DNA from 3 places in the Kitasatospora sp. NPDC091207 genome. Region 2 is predicted to be linked to each of the others. Evidence: riboswitches for the same ligand, from Rfam matches in the RefSeq annotation. Region 2 holds a riboswitch; each other region holds the start of a gene.
The links. Region 2 has a riboswitch for cobalamin ahead of metE (5-methyltetrahydropteroyltriglutamate--homocysteine S-methyltransferase). Riboswitches for the same ligand answer to the same signal wherever they lie in the genome.

Region 1: another riboswitch for cobalamin. It lies ahead of ACIQTO_RS31820 (cobalamin biosynthesis protein); the one in region 2 lies ahead of metE (5-methyltetrahydropteroyltriglutamate--homocysteine S-methyltransferase).
Region 3: another riboswitch for cobalamin. It lies ahead of ACIQTO_RS13450 (HoxN/HupN/NixA family nickel/cobalt transporter); the one in region 2 lies ahead of metE (5-methyltetrahydropteroyltriglutamate--homocysteine S-methyltransferase).

Annotation. Positions count from the first base shown of each region.
Region 1 covers NZ_JBIVVS010000027.1:30,950-37,203, forward strand. Annotated here, with positions in the region: gene ACIQTO_RS31810 (putative cobaltochelatase) at 1-983, opposite strand, end outside; gene ACIQTO_RS31815 (cobyric acid synthase) at 976-2,517, opposite strand; gene ACIQTO_RS31820 (cobalamin biosynthesis protein) at 2,514-3,485, opposite strand; cobalamin riboswitch at 3,581-3,743, opposite strand; gene ACIQTO_RS31825 (transcriptional regulator) at 3,984-4,700, shown strand; gene ACIQTO_RS31830 (alpha/beta hydrolase family protein) at 4,897-6,012, shown strand.
Region 2 covers NZ_JBIVVS010000011.1:144,544-150,797, reverse strand. Annotated here, with positions in the region: gene folP (dihydropteroate synthase) at 1-182, opposite strand, end outside; partial or broken gene ACIQTO_RS20165 (methylenetetrahydrofolate reductase) at 313-1,077, shown strand; gene metE (5-methyltetrahydropteroyltriglutamate--homocysteine S-methyltransferase) at 1,206-3,515, opposite strand; cobalamin riboswitch at 3,653-3,877, opposite strand; gene ACIQTO_RS20155 (hypothetical protein) at 3,921-4,424, shown strand; gene ACIQTO_RS20150 (serine hydrolase domain-containing protein) at 4,924-5,994, shown strand; gene ACIQTO_RS20145 (serine hydrolase domain-containing protein) at 6,109-6,254, shown strand, end outside.
Region 3 covers NZ_JBIVVS010000006.1:74,659-80,912, forward strand. Annotated here, with positions in the region: gene efp (elongation factor P) at 1-273, opposite strand, end outside; gene ACIQTO_RS13435 (M24 family metallopeptidase) at 357-1,463, opposite strand; gene rpmG (50S ribosomal protein L33) at 1,809-1,973, shown strand; gene ACIQTO_RS13445 (type B 50S ribosomal protein L31) at 2,042-2,293, shown strand; gene ACIQTO_RS13450 (HoxN/HupN/NixA family nickel/cobalt transporter) at 2,369-3,538, opposite strand; cobalamin riboswitch at 3,571-3,764, opposite strand; partial or broken gene ACIQTO_RS13455 (ArsR/SmtB family transcription factor) at 3,847-4,188, shown strand; gene ACIQTO_RS13460 (hypothetical protein) at 4,391-6,079, shown strand; gene ACIQTO_RS13465 (hypothetical protein) at 6,144-6,254, opposite strand, start outside.

The sequences.
Region 1 (6,254 bases), on a different contig from region 2:
TGCTCCTCGTCCAGGCCCGGCGCGTCGAAGGGGTTGCGCCGGCGGCGGTGCGGCAGGGCCAGCTGGGCGGCCTTGCGGACGTCCTCCTCCAGCACCTCGGTCCGGCCCGCCCAGGCGGCCAGGGCGACGGCGGTGCGGGCCATCACGATGTCCGCGCGCAGCCCGTCCACCTCGAACGCGGCGCAGACGGCGGTGATCTGGCGCAGCGCCACGTCCGTCAGTACGACCGCGGGCAGCAGCTCGCGCGCCGCGGTGATCCGCCCGGCGAGCGCGCGCTCGTCCTCGGCGAACCGTACGGCGAAGCCGGCCGGGTCGGCGTCGTAGGCCAGCCGGCGGCGGACCACCTCGGCGCGCTCCGCCGGCTCCCGGGTGGCGGCGATCTCCACGGTCAGGCCGAACCGGTCGAGCAGCTGCGGGCGCAGCTCGCCCTCCTCCGGGTTCATCGTGCCGACCAGCAGGAACCGCGCCGCGTGCCGCACCGACACGCCCTCGCGCTCCACGTAGGAACGGCCCATCGCGGCCGCGTCCAGCAGCAGGTCCACCACGTGGTCCTGGAGCAGGTTGACCTCGTCGATGTAGAGCACGCCCCGGTGCGCCCGGGCCAGCAGGCCCGGCTCGTACGCCTTGACGCCCTCGGCCAGCGCGCGCTCCAGGTCCAGCGAGCCGACGATCCGGTCCTCGGAGACGCCGACCGGCAACTCGACCAGCCGGGCGGGGCGGTGGGACTCGTCGGCGCCGTCGTGCGCGCCGTCCGGGCAGTGCGGGTCCGGTGCCGCCGGGTCGCAGGCGAAGCGGCAGCCGTCGACGGCGGCGATGGACGGCAGCAGGCCGGCCAGCGCGCGCACCATGGTCGACTTGGCGGTGCCCTTCTCACCACGCACCAGCACGCCGCCGACGGCCGGGGAGACCGCGTTGAGCAGCAGCCCGAGCCGCAGGTCGGCCATTCCGACGATCGCGGTGAAGGGGTAGCGGACGTCACTCATGATTCTCCAAGGGGGCCCCGGGCGGCAGGAACGGCAGCGAACCCGCGGCCGGCACCCCGCCCTCGATCAGCTTCCACAGCGCGTCGGTGTCCGCGTGCTCGTCGATCAGGTCGCCCAGCCGGTCCAGCCGGGCCTCGCGCGCCTCGGCGAACGACGTGTCCGGGGCCGGCACGAAGGCCCGGCCCGTCGCCCCGGCCACCTCGCGCAGCAGCGCGCGGCGGAAGTCGTCGTTCTCCAGCACGCCGTGCCAGGTCGTCCCCCAGACCGGTCCGACCCGGCAGCCGTCCAGGCTCCGGCCGTCCTCGTCGGTGACGAACGCGGTGCCGCCCTCGACGGTCACCACGCCGTGGTGGATCTCGTAGCCCGCGACCGGCTGCCCGAACGCCCGGCCGACCGGCCGGGCGAGCACCTTCTCGGCGCCGAACCGGACGTGGGCGGGTAGCAGGGCCAGGCCGTCGACGGCGCCGGCCCGGGACTCGACCTCGTCGTGGATGGCGCGCGTCAGCATCTGGTAGCCGCCGCAGACGCCGAGGACCGGCAGCCCGGCCGCGGCCCGGGCCCGCAGGGCCGGCTCCAGGCCGCGTTCGCGCAGCCAGGCCAGGTCGGCCACGGTGGCCCGGGTGCCGGGCAGGATCACCAGGTCGGCGTCGGCCAGCTCCTCGGGCCGGGTGGCCCAGCGGACCAGCACCCCGGGCTCCTGCGCCAGCGCGTCCACGTCGGTGAAGTTGGAGAGCCGGGGGAAGCGCACCACGGCCACCCGCAGCACGTCGGCGCCGAGCGGTCCGCGGCCCTCGGTGCGGTCCACCACGGTGGTCAGGTCCAGCGAGTCCTCGGCGTCCAGCCAGAGCCCGGACAGCATCGGCAGGGTGCCCAGCACCGGACGGCCGGTCAGCTCGCGCAGCATCTCCAGCCCGGGCGCCAGCAGCCGCGCGTCGCCGCGGAACTTGTTGACGAACCAGCCCGCGACATGCCGCTGGTCCTCCCGCGACAGCAGCGCCAGCGTCCCGTACATCGCCGCGAACACGCCGCCGCGGTCGATGTCGCCGACCACCACGACCGGCAGCGCGGCGGCGGTGGCCAGGCCCATGTTGGCGATGTCCCGGTCGCGCAGATTGATCTCGGCGGGCGACCCGGCGCCCTCGCAGACCACCACGTCGTAGCGGCGGCGCAGGTCGGCCAGGCACTCCAGGGCCCGTTCCAGCAGGACGGGCTTGCGCTCGCGGTAGTCCAGCGCGCCGACCTCGGCGACCGCCCGGCCGAGCAGCACCACCTGGCTGCGGCCGTCCGCGCCGGGCTTCAGCAGCACCGGGTTCATCGCCGCCTCGGGCTCCACCCGGGCCGCCTGGGCCTGCATCGCCTGGGCGCGGCCGATCTCCGCGCCGTCGGCGGTGACGAAGGAGTTCAAGGACATGTTCTGCGCCTTGAACGGCGCCACGGCGATGCCCTGACGGGCCAGCCAGCGGCAGATGCCCGCGGTGACCACGCTCTTCCCGGCGTCCGAGGTCGTCCCGGCGACCAGCAGTGCGTTGCTCATGCGCTCCCCCTTCTCGTCCCCGCCCCGAGTGCCCGCACGACGGCGTGCCCGGCGACGGTCGTACCCAGTGCGAGCAGTCCCACCCGGCGGGAGAGCCGGCAGGCGCGCTCGATGTCGTCCACCGTCACCGGCCGCAGCTCGCCGCCCAGCACCGGCCGGTGCTCCACCCGGCTGCCGTACCGCAGGGTGCCGCCGAGGCGCACGCCGAGGGCGCCGGCGAAGGCCGATTCGGCCTGGCCGGCGTTGGGGCTGGGGTGGGCGGAGCCGTCCCGGCGCCAGACCCGCCAGGCCGTCCGGGGCTCGGGCGCGGCGGCGACCGCCAGCAGCGCGGTCAGCCGGGCGCCCGGCCAGCCCGCCACGTCGTCCAGCCGCGCCGAGGCCCAGCCGAACCGGGCGTGGCGCGGCGAGCGGTGGCCGACCATCGCGTCGAGGGTGTTGACCGCGCGGAACGCCAGCAGCCCGGGCGTGCCCGCGAGGGCGCCCCAGACGAGCGCGTTGACCACGGCGTCGGCGGTGTTCTCGGCGACCGACTCGACCACCGCGCGGGCGATCTGCCGCTCGTCGAGGGCGCTCGGGTCGCGTCCGCACAGGTGCGGCAGCCGCCCGCGCGCCGCCGCGAGGTCGTGCGCGGCGAGCGAGCGCCCGATCGTGCGGGCCTCGCGGGTGAGCGAGGTGCCGCCGAGCACCGTCCAGGTCGCGGCGGCGGCCAGCGCGGCCCGCCCGAGCGGTCGGCGGCCCAGGGTGCGGTCGGCGGCCACCGCGCCGGCGGCGACGGCACCCACGCAGAGCGCGGTGAAGGCGGTGCCGACCGCGCGGTCGTCGCGCCAGATCCGCCGCTCCAGCCGGCCGGCCGCACTGCCGAAGACGGCCACCGGGTGGCCGCGCCGCGGATCGGCGAAGCGGGCGTCGGCGAGGTACCCGGCCACGGCGCCCAGCGCGAAGGCGGCGGCGCGGGTCAGCGGGCGCACGGTGGACAGCAGAGGGCTCGGAAGGTCGGGGCAGCCTGCATCGCGTGCGTGTCCTCACTCAGGGTCCGCGCCCTGGATCGACGAACCGGGGGCGAGAGTCTCCTGGCTTCCGGGTCGAACGCACCCCCGGGCCTTCCGGCTGCTTCTGACGGCCCGCCGCGATGGACCCCTCCGGCGCCGCGTGGGGCGAGGAGGGGCTCCGAGTGTGCTCCCCGGTGACAGTGGCGGGACCGCGCCGGACTCGCACCGGCTTCCTCTGCATGCCTCCGTTTGGCTGAAGGATCCCATCACGCGGCCGAACCGTGCGTCAACCAAGGTCACGGAGGGGTTGGTCACAGCGCCCGGGGGTTTCCCGGCCCCGTCGCTATCTCTGATCACCACCCCCCGCAGGGGCATGACAGCCTGTGCGATCGTCCAGTCGCCTGGAGAACCCTCCAGGCCCGCTTCGTGTGTTCGGCGGCTGGGGGGCGGCCGGACCACCCCCTACCGTCGGGTCCCATGCGACGCAGACAGCCACCCGCCGTGCCTCCGGTGCCCTTCTCGCCCGCGGCCGCCCGCGCGCACCGCGCCGGACTCGGCCTGACCCCCGAACAGGTGGTCGAGGGCATGGCCGCGCACGGTGTCCGGCTGCTGCCCGCCCACCTGCTCGGCTGGGAGAGCGGTGAGCTGCGCCCCGCCGAGGAGGAGTTCGTCGCGCTGGCCCGGGCGCTCTGGTGCCCGCCGGCCCAGCTGATGGGCGTCCGCCCGGCCCGGCTGCGGGACTTCCGGGTCGCCCGGGAGCTCAACCAGGAGAGCGCGGCCCGCCGGATCGGCATCGACCTGCGGCAGTACCAGCGGGCGGAGGCGACCGGCCAGTGGGACGGTGGGCAGGAGCAGACGTACGCGCTGGCCCAGGTGCTCGGCCTGACGCTGCGCGAGCTGGTCGCGGTGACGGGCCGGGCGGACGAGCTGGACCGGCGGCTGCGGCAGGGCGTGGACGGCCGCTGGCAGGCGCACGTCCGGGCGATCGGCCGGATCGTGCCGGTGCACGAGGACGACCTCGTCGCCGTGCTGACGGCGCTGCAGAGCGAGTACCAGGTCGCCTCCCACTGGGGCGCCGGCAGCTGGGGCTCCCCGGCCCCGGCGGCGGGCCCCGCCGCGGCGCCGGTGGCCCGGCCGCTGGGCGAGCGGTTCTGGGAGCTGCTGGGGCGGCTGGAGACCGGGATCCCGGTCTGACCGGCCGCGGTCCGCTCCGCTCTCTCCCTGCCGTGCCGCGAGCCGCGCCGTGCCGCGAGCCGCGCCGTGCCGCGAGCCGTGCCGCGAACCCTGGCCCGGCGTGACCCGGACGGCCGTGTCCGGTGGCCGGGCGCCGTCCCCGCGAGTGGACTGGTGGGCACACTGCCCAGTCCGCGACGAACGAGCGGGGAGCGATATGCGTTGGGGAACCGCAGCCGTAGTGGCGGCCGCCGCCGTCGGCACCGGGGCCGCCGTCCTGCTGATCGGCCGGAGGGCGTCCGAGCGGATGGTCAACCCGGCGGCCGCCCGTGAGCGGGCCGCCGGCCCCGTGGTGGTGCTGGCCCTGGGCGCCGGTCGGGCCACCTTCACCCGCACCGCCGAGAGCGCCCGCCCCGGCCGCTGGGCCGTCGAATGGGCCGACGGCGGGCACGCGGTGGTCGACGAGGTCCTGCACGCCGACGAGCGGGGCGTCACCCGGCGACTGGTCCGCGCCGACCGGGGCACCCTGGCACCCGGCACCGCGGTCCGCTTCACGCCCCGGGTCCACGTCGGCGATCCGACCTCCGCGCTCGGCCTGCCGTTCACCGAGACCGCCGTCGAGGGCGAGCTGGGCGCGCTGCCCGCCTGGCGGCTCGACGGCAAGCGCGGCACCTGGGTGATCCTGGTGCACGGCCCCGGCGCCGACCGGCAGCAGACCCTCCCGGTGATCCCCGTGCTGCAGCGGTTCGGCCTGCCCGTCCTCGCCGTCACCTATCGCGGCGACGAGGGCGCGCCCGCCTCCCCGGACGGCCTCGGCCACTTCGGCGAGACCGAGTGGCGGGACATCGAGGCGGCCCTGCGGCTGGCCCTCGACAGCGGCGCCGGGCGGGTCGTCCTGTACGGCTGGTCGCTCGGCGCGACCATGGTGCTGCAGACCGCGGCCCGCTCCGCCTGGGCGTCCGCGATCAGCGGCCTGGTGCTGGACTCCCCGGTGCTCGACTGGTCGGCCTCCGCCCGCCGGGGCGCGGCCCGGGCCGGCTACCGGGGCGCCGCCGCCGAGCTGGGCGCGCTCGCCGCCGAGGGTCGCGCCGGTGTGGATCTGGCCGACTTCGCGCGCCTCGCGGACGGGACCGACCTGCGGGTGCCCACCCTCCTCCTGCAAGGGCCCGACGACACGCTGGCCCCCTGGCGGGCCGCCGCCCGGCTGGCCGACCGCCGCTCCGACGTGGTCGGCCTCCAGGCCGTGCCCGGCGGGGAGCACGCGGGCCTCTGGAACGCCGACCCCGACCGCTACGAGGAGCACCTCCGGCGTTGGCTCACCCCGTTGCTCTGAGCCGCGCCGCTCCGAGGCCGGCCGCTCCGGGCCCCGCCGCTCTGAACCTCGCGGCTCCGGGCCCCCGCGGCTCCGCTCCCGGGCGGCGCCGGACGGGGCCGGAGCCCCCTGCCGGTCCTCTTCTGCCGCCCCGTCCACCACACCGCCCCCGAGCTGGCGTGTCCGTGTCAGACAGATCCGGCCAGGCGGTTTGGCCTCTGTTGCCCGATCTTGTCGACCCACCGCGACCGCCTCCCGGTAGT
Region 2 (6,254 bases):
CGGGTGGACTCGCCGCCGACGTCCACGATGTCGGCGCCCTGCGCCGCCAGCCTCAGCCCGTGGGCGACCGCCCGGCCGGGATCGAGCCACAGGCCACCGTCGGAGAACGAGTCGGGAGTGACGTTCACGATTCCCATCACTCCGCAGCGACCCCAGTCGTCCACTCCGGGCAGCTTGTCCATGCGCATATGCGTGGGACCATTGTGACTCATGGTGCCTCATTCACTTCCCGACTCAGCTCCGGCCTCAATTCGGTGTATCAACAAGTGGACAGGGTGAGCCAGCACCACCGGCCGACCCGATCATGTCCCCATGGCTCTCGGAACCCCCAGCACAAGGACTGATCGGGCACTCTCCATCCGCGAACTCCTGGCAACGGGGGAACGCTCGTACTCCTTCGAGTTCATGCCACCCCGAAGCGCGCAGGCGGAAGCGGGACTGTGGAACGCGATCCGCAGGTTGGAGGTACTTCCTCGGTCACTATGCTGACCAGGGAGTTCGCAACGTCCTCGCGCTGCGCGGCGATCCGCCCGGCGATCCGCTCGGCGCGTGGGCGCGCCACCCGGACGGCGTGGAGTACGCGGCGGAACTCGTCCGGCTGATCAAGGAGTCGGGGGACTTCTGCGTCGGGGTGGCCGCCTTCCCGGAGCTGCACCCCCGGTCGCCCGACTGGGACAGCGAGATCCGGCACTTCGTGGAGAAATGCCGGGCGGGGGCCGACTACGCGATCACCCAGATGTTCTTCGACGTGGACGACTATCTGCGCCTTCGGAACCGGGTGGAGAAATCAGGATGCGACATCCCGATCATCCCGGAGATCATGCCGATCACCACGACGCGGTCCCTCGACCGTATTCCGGCGCTCAGTACCGCGGTCATTCCGAAGACATTCTCCGACCGCATGAGAGCCGCCCGGGACCGCCCTGACGAGGTCCGCGCCATCGGCATCGACCACGCCACGGAAATGTGCCGGCGACTGATTTCCGAGGAAACCCCGGACTGCATTTCATGACCATGAACTTCTCCACGGTCACGACGGAGATCTACCAGAACCTGGGCCTCGACGGCCGGGGGTGAACGGTGACCGTCCCGTGGAGCGCGGGACGGTCACCGCACCGGCGGCGCCCGGCCCGCACGTGACGTTCTGCCCCGGACGGTGCCGGGGCGGGTGGTCGCGAGGTCGCACCCGCCCCGGCAGGACGACGTCAGCCGGCCAGCTCCCCCCGGACCGCGCGGGCCGCGGCGACCAGGTTCTCCAGGGAGGCGCGGGTCTCGGTCCAGCCGCGGGTCTTCAGACCGCAGTCGGGGTTGACCCAGAGCCGCTCCGCCGGAATCGCGGCCAGGCCGGCCCGCAGCAGCGAGGCGGCCTCCCCGGCGCTCGGCACCCGGGGCGAGTGGATGTCGTAGACACCCGGGCCGACCTCGCGCGGGTAGCCGGCCTCGGCGAGCTCGTGGGCGACCTCCATGTGCGAACGGGCCGCCTCCAGGGAGATCACGTCGGCGTCGAGCTCGTCGATCGCGGTCATGATCGCGCCGAACTCGGCGTAGCACATGTGGGTGTGGATCTGGGTGTCGGCACGGACCCCGGAGGTGGAGAGCCGGAACGACCCGGTGGCCCACTCCAGGTAGCCGGGGCGGTCGGCCGCCCGCAGCGGCAGGGTCTCGCGCAGCGCGGGCTCGTCGACCTGGATGACGGCCGCGCCGGCCGTCTCCAGGTCGGTCACCTCGTCGCGCAGGGCGAGCGCGACCTGCCGGGCGGTGTCGCCGGTCGGCTGGTCGTCCCGGACGAAGGACCAGGCGAGCATGGTCACCGGGCCGGTGAGCATGCCCTTGACCGGACGGTCCGTCAGGTCCGCCGCGTAGCGGTACCAGTCGACGGTCATCGGGTGCGGGCGGGAGATGTCGCCGGCCAGCACCGGCGGGCGGACGTAGCGGGTGCCGTAGGACTGCACCCAGCCCTGCTGGGTGGCCAGGTAGCCGGTCAGCTGCTCGGCGAAGTACTGGACCATGTCGTTGCGCTCGGGCTCGCCGTGGACCAGGACGTCGATGCCGGCCTTCTCCTGGTAGGCGATCACCTCGCGGACCTCGGCCCGCATCCGGTCCTGGTAGGCGCCGTCGTCGATGCGGCCGGCCCGCAGGTCGGCGCGGGCCGTGCGCAGTTCGGTGGTCTGCGGGAAGGAGCCGATGGTGGTGGTCGGCAGCAGCGGCAGGTTCAGGCGGGTCCGCTGCGCCTCGGCGCGCTCGGGGTAGGCCTGGGCGCGGTGGGCGTCCGCGGGGGTGGTGGCGGCGACGCGGGCCCGGACGGCCGGGTCGTGGGTCAGCGCGGAGGCGGCACGGGAGGCCAGGTCGGCGCGGTTGGCGGCCAGTTGGGCCGCGATGGTGTCGACTCCGTCGCGCAGGCCGCGGGCGAGGATGGTGATCTCCTCGGTCTTCTGGCGGGCGAAGGCGAGCCAGCGGGCGACCTGCGGGTCGAGGTCGCGTTCGGCGTCGGCGTCGAGCGGGACGTGCAGGAGGGAGGAGGACGGCGCGACGTCGACCCGGTCGGCCAGCCCGAGCAGGGTACCGAGGGTGGCGAGGGACTTCTCCAGGTTGTTGATCCAGATGTTGCGGCCGTCCACCACGCCCGCGACCAGGCGCTTGCCGGGCAGGCCGCCGACGGCGGCAAGGTCGTCGAGGTTGGCGGCGCCCGGGCCGGTGAAGTCCAGGCCGATGCCCTCGATCGGGGCCTTGGCCAGGACGGGGAGGGCCTCGCCGAGGCGGTCGAAGTACGTCGCGGCCAGGATGCTCGGCCGGTCGGTGAGCGCGCCGAGTTCGCGGTAGACGCGGGCGGCGGCGTTCAGCTCGGCCGGGGTGCGGTCCTGGACCAGGGCCGGTTCGTCGAGCTGGACCCACTCGGCGCCCGCGGCGCGCAGGTCGGCGAGGAGTTCGGCGTAGACGGGCAGCAGCCGGTCCAGCAGGGTGACCGGCTGGAAGTCGGCGGCCACGCCGGGAGCGGGCTTGGCGAGCAGCAGGTACGTCAGCGGGCCGACCAGCACCGGCCGGGCCCGGTGGCCGAGGCCGAGGGCCTCCCGCAGTTCGGCGACCGGCTTCGCGGAGTTCGCGACGAAGACCGTGTCCGGGCCCAACTCGGGTACCAGGTAGTGGTAGTTGGTGTCGAACCACTTGGTCATCTCCAGCGGCGCGACATCCTGCGTGCCGCGGGCCATGGCGAAGTAGCCGTCCAGCGGGTCGGCCTCGACGGCGGCGCGGTGGCGCGGCGGGATCGCGCCGACCGCGACCGTGGTGTCCAGGACGTGGTCGTAGAGCGAGAAGTCGCCGGTGGGGACTTCGGTGACGCCCGCCCCGGTCAGCCGGCGCCAGTTGTCACGGCGCAGTCCGGCGGCGGTGGCGTGCAGGGCGGCGGCGTCGACACGGCCGGCCCAGTACCCCTCGACGGCCTTCTTCAGCTCCCGGTTCGGGCCCTGCCTCGGGTAGCCGTACACGGTGGCCTGCGGGGTGGTGGAACTCGATGACACGGAACTCTCCTTCGCGAGTCGCGCTGCGATCCCGGGAGAGCACGACGGCGTGGAGGTACGACAGTGGGGGCACGGCACCAGGATGGGCCCGCCCGCTCCGCCGACCCGCCCTCGAGGTCACCGAGATCACCGCGTGCGGGGTGCACGCGGACAGTGGCAGGTCTTCGGACTCGCGGGCACATCCACCTGTCGAACCAGGCGGACCCCTACTGGCCGTCGCTTCCCGGACCCCGCTGGGGCCCAGTGCATGTGACGGCGGTCGTTCCCACTCACCGCTGCGGGGCAGTCCCGGATTCCCACCGGGTTCCCTCTTACGACGCCATGGCTGGAGGACACGGCGAACCTACTGCGAGGCCCAGCCTAGGCCCAGCGAGGCGCGCCTGTCGCCGCTTGTCCGGATACCGGATGGCCACGTGGACCGTTTCCGGCCACGCAAGCGCCCCGGCGCGCTCCGGCGCGGCCGGGCCGATGGCCTCGGCGGTGAAGGGCCCGGCTCCACCGGCGTCGGCGGCCTTGCCCCGCCGCAGCCGGACCGCCACGATCACCAGGCAGGCCGTCGGCGTGTTGAAGGTGGCGAGGACGGGTGCAGGGCGCCTTGAAGCGTCCGACCTCGGCACCCTGCTTCGCACGACCGTAGACGCGCCGGTGGGTGGGGTCGATGTCGACGAACGCGACCTTGTCCGCGCCCGGCAGCAGTGGCGTCGTCCGGGCCAGTCGGGCAAGGAAGTGCCTGTGCACCGCGTGGAGTTGCCGGTTGTGGCCGTGCGTGAAGGCGCGCAGGGAGGTACCCAGCGTCGAAGGTGCGCGCTCCCCGCCGAACAGCAGGCCCAACGCGCCGTGCCGCAACCGGTCGGTGTCGTCGATGGGGGCATCTCCGCTTTCATGTCCGGGCCCTGGACCGGCCATTGACCGGTGGATTCGGACTCAGGTCGCGGTTGCTCGTCATCCCTGTGACCCCGGGGGGGGTGAGCTGCCGGGCTGTCGAGCATGGCCACGAACTGGTCGACTCGCGTCGGCCAGGAGGGGGAGCCCCACCAGTCCTCGACACAACGGTTGCGCCACGCACTGTCGGTGCTGTCGATCGCGAGAACATCCAGCAGCGCGTTGAGGTCGGCGGGATCGATCCCCGCCCTCGCTTGAAGCATCTCCTCGACGGCTCCTTCGGTCGGCGTCGGTGGCCAGGAGCACGGTCCTGGCCGGGGGCGGTTCCCGGAGCCTGCTCCCGGGTGCGGTCTCGTCCTGGGTGCGGACGAACTCCCCTGCCCTCGAATGGTCCTCTTGATCAAGGCCGGGAATCACCGGCGCCATTCATCGGAGGGTTCCTTTCGTGTACGAGCATGCACCGCACAGCCGCTTTTTGAACCGGCATCGGGTGGTGGCGGTCGTGACCGCCGTGGCAGCCGGGGTCATGGCGGCCGGAGCACTGGCACCGACCGCGGCGTTCGCGGGCGGCAGGCCGGACAGTGTCCAGTCGAGCCTGAACGCGCTGGTGAAGGACGACGGCCTGCCCGCCGCGCTGGCCGCCGTCAAGGGCCGTGACGGCCGCACCCGCAACTACACGGCCGGCGTCGGCAATCTCGCCACCGGGGCCAAGGTGCCCGTGGACGGGCAGGTACGGATCGGCAGCAACACCAAGACCTTCACCGCCGTCGTCGTGCTCCAGCTCGTCGCCGAAGGAAAGGTGGGCCTGGACTCCCCCGTTGAGACCTACCTGCCGGGTCTCCTGCGCGGTGACGGTATCGACGGGCGCCACATCACCGTCCGTCAGCTGCTGCAGCACACCAGCGGCCTGCCCGAGTACGTGGACAAGGACTCGATCCTCACCAGTCCGACGCGGTACTACGAACCGCGTGAACTCCTTGACGTGGCCCTCGCCCAGAAGGCCCACTTCGCCCCGGGCACGCGGTGGGAGTACAACAACACCAACTACCTGCTGGCGGGCCTGATCATCCAGAAGGTCACCGGGCGGCCGATCGGTGAGGAGATCAACCGGCGCATCGTCGACCGCATCGGCCTGCGCCACACCTACTTCCCCTCCCCGGGGGACATGAGCATCCACGAGGACCACCCCAAGGGCTACAACCGGGACGCCGACGGCTCGCTCCGCGACTACACCGAACTGGACCCGTCCTGGGGCTGGGCGGCAGGCGCAGTCGTCTCCACCAACAGCGACATCACCCGCTTCTACACCGCGCTCCTCGGCGGCCGTCTCCTGCCCGCGGCGCAGCTCGCCCAGATGCGCACCACGGTCTCTGCCGACGAGGTAGGTCCGGGCGCCCGCTACGGGCTGGGCCTGGTGAGCCGGCCGCTGTCGTGCGGTGGCCTGTACTGGGGCCACGGCGGGACCATTCCGGGCTACGACACCGCCGGGGGTGCCACCGATGACGGCCGCGCCGTCAGCATCGCCGTGACCATGATCCCGAGTGGCGCGGCCGGGCAGCACGTGGAGGCCACGGTGGACTCGGCCATGTGCCGCTGACCTTCCCCGATCCGGCCTGAGCGTCCGCACCGGTACGACCAGCGGGTTCTGCGCGCACCTGCGGGCAGAACCCGCGCGCCCCCCAATTCCACTCTCCAGCAGAGGAGTTCCTCCGTGAACGAGCACGTACAGCCCGCCCGGGCCCACCGCCGCCGCCGTGGTCGGCGCGGGGTGGTGGCGGTCGTGGCCTCCGTGGCCGTCGGCGTCGTGGCGGCCGGAGCACTGGCACCGACCGCGGCGTTCGCGGGCGGCAGGCCGGA
Region 3 (6,254 bases), on a different contig from region 2:
CTGGTCGTAGGTGTCCGTGTCCATGAACACGAAGTTCTCGCCGTCCTTGTACGAGAACTGCATGCCACGCTTGTCGACGTTGGCGGTCTCGACCTTGGTGCCGGCGTTGAAGGTCTTGTCGACGACCTTGCCCGTCAGGACCTCCTTGAGCTTGGTGCGCACGAAGGCCGGGCCCTTACCGGGCTTGACGTGCTGGAACTCGACGACGGACCAGAGCTTGCCGCCCTCCAGCTTGAGAACCATGCCGTTCTTGAGATCGTTCGTGGAAGCCACGGGCGCACTTACTCCTGGATATAGCTGTCAAGGAACCAAGGGACGCGTCCTGCCGCCCGCGGCCGCCTCCGGGCGGTCACGGATCACAGGGCGAGGAGCTCCTTGGTGGTGATGGTGAGCAGCTCGGGCCCGCCCTCTTCGAGGGGGCGCACCACGAGCGTGTCCTCGATCCGGACACCGCCCCGGCCCGGGAGGTGAACCCCTGGACCGACGGTGACCGGCACGCGGCTGTCCAGTTTACCCATGTCCGACGGCCCGAGGCGCGGGGCCTCCCGGATCTCCAGCCCGATGCCGTGCCCGACGGGGTGCGGCGAGCTCTCGGTGTGCCCGGCCGCGTGGAGGATCTCCCGGGCGGCCTGGTCGGGCACGTACTGCTCGACGCCCGGACCGAGCGCCTCCCGCCCGGCCCGCTGGGCCCGGAACACCAGCCGGTGCAGCTCCACCTGCCAGGGCGCGGGGGCCGCGCCGATCACGAAGGTCCGGGCGGTGGAGACGCCGTACCCCCGGTACTGCGCGCCGAGGACGACGGTGAGGAAGTCGCCCTCCTCCACCCGCCGGTCGGTGGGCTGGTGGGCCTGCTGACCGGAGTGGCTGCCGGTGCCGACCGAGACCGGGAAGGCCGCCCGGTCCGCGCCGTGGTCGATCATCCGGCGTTCCAGTTCCATCGCCAGGTGCCGCTCGGTGCGGCCCACCAGGATCGACTCCAGCAGTTCGCCGAGCGCCTGGTCGGCGATCTCGGCCGCGATCCGCAGGTCGGCGATCTCGTGCTCGTCCTTGACCACCCGCAGCCGCTCGACCGCCCGGCCGAGATCGGCCAGCCGGACGCCCTCGGCCAGGCCCGCCACCGCCCGGTGCCGGGTGACGGTCAGGTCGTGCTCCTCCACCGCGAGGTCGCCGACCCGGAGCCGGGCCGCGGCCGCGGCGCCGGCCAGCGCGGTGTCCGCCCCCGCCGCCACCGGTACCCGGGTGACGTCCTCGGCGATCAGGTGCTCACCGGTGTCGTCCGGCGGCAGGTCGTCCGGCAGCGCCAGCAGGACCTGCTCCCGGGTCAGCAGCAGCGTCGCGCCGCACGGCGGGCACCCGGTCAGGTACCGCACGTTCGCCGCCCGGGTGATCAGCGCCGCATCGGCCCCGGTCGCACTGCAGTGCACCCTCAGACGCTCCCGCCGGCCCGCGTACGCATCAGACATGCGTCGAGCCTACGGAGCCGCACCACGATCCGCCCGCCGAGCGGATCCGACCGGGCCCCGGACCGGGCAGCCGGGCCGGTGGCGGGCGGACGGGCATGGCCGGGCGGCCTCCCCGGACGGGCGGTCGGAGCGGGCCCGGCCGTCGTGAGCCCCGGCGTGTGCGCGGTCGCGCGCGGCCGACGGCAGTACCTCCGACGGCCCGCGGCCGAGCCGGGCCCGACGGCCCGGGAATGGGCCGGGCGGCGGCCGCGTTGGACCACACGAAAACGACTTCCATTTCGGTGTCCGGCCTCGACCGGGCGCCGGGGCGGCCCCGCCGGGCCGCCCGGACCAGGAGGAGGACCCATGGCCAGCAGCGAACTGCGCCCCGTCGTGAGGCTCAGGTCCACGGCCGGAACGGGCTTCACGTACGTGACCCGCAAGAACCGCCGCAACGACCCGGACCGGCTGGTGCTGCGCAAGTTCGACCCGGCCGCGCGCCGGCACGTCGACTTCCGCGAGGAGCGCTGACCCCGGCCCGCACCGGCCCGCACCCCGACTCCCCCGCCCCACCCTCCGACCCGAGAGGAGCCCCGCTGATGAAGCCCGGCATCCACCCCTCCTACCGCCCGGTCGTCTTCCGCGACACGGCCGGCGGCCTGACCTTCCTGACCCGCTCCACCCTGACCGGCGACCGGACGATCACCCGGGAGGACGGCACCACCCGTCCGGTGGTCGACGTCGAGATCTCCGCGGCGAGCCACCCCTTCTACACCGGCCGGTCCCGCGTCCTGGACACCGCCGGCCGCGTCGAGCGCTTCCACCAGCGCTACGGCACGCGGCACGGCTGATCCGGCGGACAGCCGGAGGCGGCGCCCACCCGATCCGCTCGGGTGGGCGCCGCCTCGCGCGTCGAGGACGCCCGGCTACGTGGCGAGGTCGGCGGCGTCCTCGGCCGCCGCCCCCTGGGCGGGCACGTCACCCGCGGGCAGCGTGGACCGCGGACTCCAGCGCCGCTCGACACCGGCCAGCCGCCAGTAGGCGATCGCCGCTGCCCAGACCACCACGAACAGCCCGACGATGACGTAGCCGACGTTGTCCAGCGAGAGGTCGGCGATCCAGCCGCTCACCGGGTCGGTGAGGTCCAGCTTCTCGTGCAGCACCCCGACCAGCTCGATGGTGCCGATGATGAAGGCCACCGCGATCGACAGCCCAGTGATGGTCAGGTTGTAGTACACCTTGCGCACCGGATTGGAGAACGCCCACTGGTACGCGAAGTTCATGAACGTCCCGTCCAGCGTGTCGAACAGGCTCATCCCCGCCGCGAACAGCAGCGGCAGGCAGACGATCGCGTACCAGGGCAGCCCGGAGGCCGCGCCGGAGCCGGCCATCACCATCAGCGTCACCTCGGTCGCGGTGTCGAAGCCGAGGCCGAGCACCATCCCCACCGGGAACATCTGGCCGGGCCGGGTGATCGAGCGGGTCGCCCGGTTCAGCACCCGGGCCAGCAGGCCGCGCGCGTTGAGGTGCTCCTCCAGCTCCGCCTCGTCGAAGCGGCCCTCGCGCATCGACCGGAACACCTTCAGGATGCCGAACAGGGCGGCCAGGTTGAGCGCGCCGATCAGGTACAGGAAGGCACCGGACGCCGAGGTGCCCACCACGCCCAGCCACTGGTGGGTGGGGGACTCGTCGTCCATCAGCGTGTTGGCCAGCTGGGCGCCGCCCGCCACCAGGGCGGCCATCAGGACCACCATCGAGGAGTGCCCGAGGGCGAACCAGAAGCCCACCGAGACGGGCCGCTTGCCGTCCGCCATCAGCTTGCGGGTGGTGTTGTCGATCACCGCGATGTGGTCGGCGTCGAAGGCGTGCCGCATGCCGAGGGTGTAGGCGGTGATCCCCAGGCCCACCCCGAAGACCTGCGTACCGACCGCGTAGCCCTCGGGTGCCACCAGGAAGAAGAGCGTCCCGAACGCCACCACGTGCATGGCCAGGATCACCCCCATCAACCCGGCCGTACGGATGGTGTCCTCACGCTTCCAGCGGAAGGCGGGCAAGGCGGACGGCGCCGCGGGGGCGGCGGTTTCGGGCAGGTTCATCGTGGGATCACGCTCCAGCACCTCGTGGAAAGTCGTTCGTGAGATGCCGTGGCCGGTCTCCTGGCTTACGGGGCTCCCGTGCCCGCCTTCCCGGGTGCGCGAGGCACCCAGTGGCGTCGTGGGCACGGACGACTCCCCCGATCACAGTGGCGAGGGCCGCTCCGGACTCCGGACTCCTGAGAGTCCGTCACCGGTCTTCCCGAACACCACGGCGGGCAACACCGTAGGGTCCCCCGCCACACCCTTGCAAGGCTGCGCACCTACGCAGGTGTCCGGAATCACAGCCCCGGGGCTGCGAGAATGTCCGCATGCATCTCGTACCGGCCGACCGCGCGGGCCACCGCACCATCGACGGGCACCGGGTCTGCGAGGCCATCGCCGCGATCGGCGACACCGGGCACGTCCGGTCCTGGGCCGAGCGGTTCTCGTTGCTCGCCGACCCCGGGCGGCTCGCCCTGCTGCTCGCCCTGCACCGGGCCGGCCCGCTCGCCGTCACCGACCTGGCGGTCGCCACCGGGATGCGCGACCCGGCCGTCTCGCAGGCACTGCGGCTGCTGCGCACGGCGGGCGTGGTCACCGGCGACAAGGACGGGCGGGTGGTGCGCTACCGGCTTCTGGACGAGGCGATGCGCCCCCTGCTGGACGCGTGCGCCGCCGCCGAGCACCACGAACCGGCCGGCTCGCCCGAGCACCACGAGCCCGCCGGCTCGCCCGGGCACCACGAGCCCACCGCCGCACCCGGGCACCACGAACCGGCCCCCGTGGCCGGGCCCCACGAGCCCACCACCGCGGCCGGCTGACCCACCGTCCGGCCACCGCCCCGGCGCACGCCCGGATGAGTACGATCATCGCGTGCTGATCCGCCGCAGGCCCCGGGGCCGGGCCTGGCCCGACGACGACCGCTGGAACACCCGGCCGGTCGAGGCACGCGTCCTCGCGGTCGTCCGCACCCTCACGTCCGCCACCCGCGTCCTCGACGCGCTCACCCTGCTCCGCGACCGCGACAGCGTCCGCTTCTACCTCACCGTCAACCCCGGCTCGGCCTTCACCGCCGGACTGGACGCGTTCCTGCGCGGCCTGCCCGGGTTCACCCTCCTGGACTGGCGGGAGGCCACCCGGCACCGCTTCGACCTCGCCGTCGCCTGTGCCGTCCACTCCTCGATGGGCCGGCTGGACGCCCCGCTGATCGTCCTGCCGCACGGAGCCGGCTACAACCGCCTGGTGTCCCAGTCCACCGGGGACACCGTCACCCCCGCCGGCCTCTCCCGCCGCGAACTGACCCACCGCGGGCGGGTGTTCGTCGAGGTCCTGGGCCTCTCGCACGAGGAACAGCTGGACCGGCTGCGGATCTCCTGCCCCGAGGCCCTGCCGCGCGCACGGGTGGTCGGTGACCCGTGCTTCGACCGGATGCTGAACAGCCTCGACGCCCGGGACGGCTACCGGGCCGCGCTCGGCGCCGTGGACGGCCGCCGGCTGGTCGTGGTCAACTCCACCTGGAGCGAGCACTCCCTGTTCGGCCGCCACCCCCGGCTGCCGCTGCGGCTGGTCGACCGGCTCCCCGCCGACGAGTACACGGTGGCCGTCGTCCTGCACCCCAACATCTGGGCCCGGCACGATCCGCGGGCCCTGCTCGCCGCCGCCGAACGCTCCGGGCTCCGGCTCGTCCCGCCGCACCAGGGCTGGCAGGCCGCGCTGGTCGCCGCCGACTGCCTGATCGGCGACCACGGCTCGGTCTCCTTCTACGGCGCCGCGCTGGAACGCCACACCCTGCTGGTCGCCACCGGCGCCGACGAGCTCGACCCGCGCTCCCCCAGCTACGCCTTCGGCCAGGCCGCGCCGCCGCTCGACCCGGACGGCGATCTGCTGGCCCAGCTCGAACAGGCCGTGGCCGAACACGATCCGGCGGCCCTGCGACCGCTCACCGACCGCTCGCTCGGCGCGCGCGGGCAGTCGGCCCGCCTACTGCGCCCGCTGCTCTACTCCTACCTGCCACGGCTGGACGAACCGGCCGGCGAACCCCGTCTGCCGCCCTACCCCGAACCGCGCCTGCTGCCGGGCACCACCCGCGGCCCGTCGGCGTACGACGCCGAGGGGACGGTCTCGGGCACCGAGGTCGCCCTGCGGCGCTACCCCGTCGGGCCGGACCACGGGCCCGCCCGCGGCATCTACGCGGTCGCCGCCGAAGAGCACCGGCTCGAACTGCGCGACGTCGCCGAGGTGCTGGCCCGTACCGAGGTCCGGGCCGAACTGCCCGCCGAACGCTGGCTGGCCGATGCCTTCCGCTCCCCCGGGCTCGGCCTGGCGGTGGCCGCCCTCGGCAAGAGCCGCCACCTGCTGCGGCTGCCCGCCGGCCTGCTGCTGGAGGCCCGAGCCGAGCGGCCGTGGGGGGCACCGAAGCCTCTGCTCGACCCGCTGCTGCTCGGCGCGGCCGTGGCCCTCTGGCTCCAGCACGGCGGTGACCCGGCGGCCCTGCCGCAGAGCGGGCTCACCGTCCGCACGGGCGAGCGCCGCGTCCGGGTCACGTTCACCGCCCGGCCGTGACGGCGCTCGGCGGCCCCGGACCGGGCCCGTCACCGCCCGGCCGTGACGGCGCTCGGCGGCCCGTCTACGCCTCGCGCCCGCCGAGGACGCCGGCCCGCCCGCGCAACTCCCGCAGCCGGGCCCGCGCACCCGCGGCCAGCGCCCGGTCGCCCAGTTCCTCCGCCAGTTCGGCGAG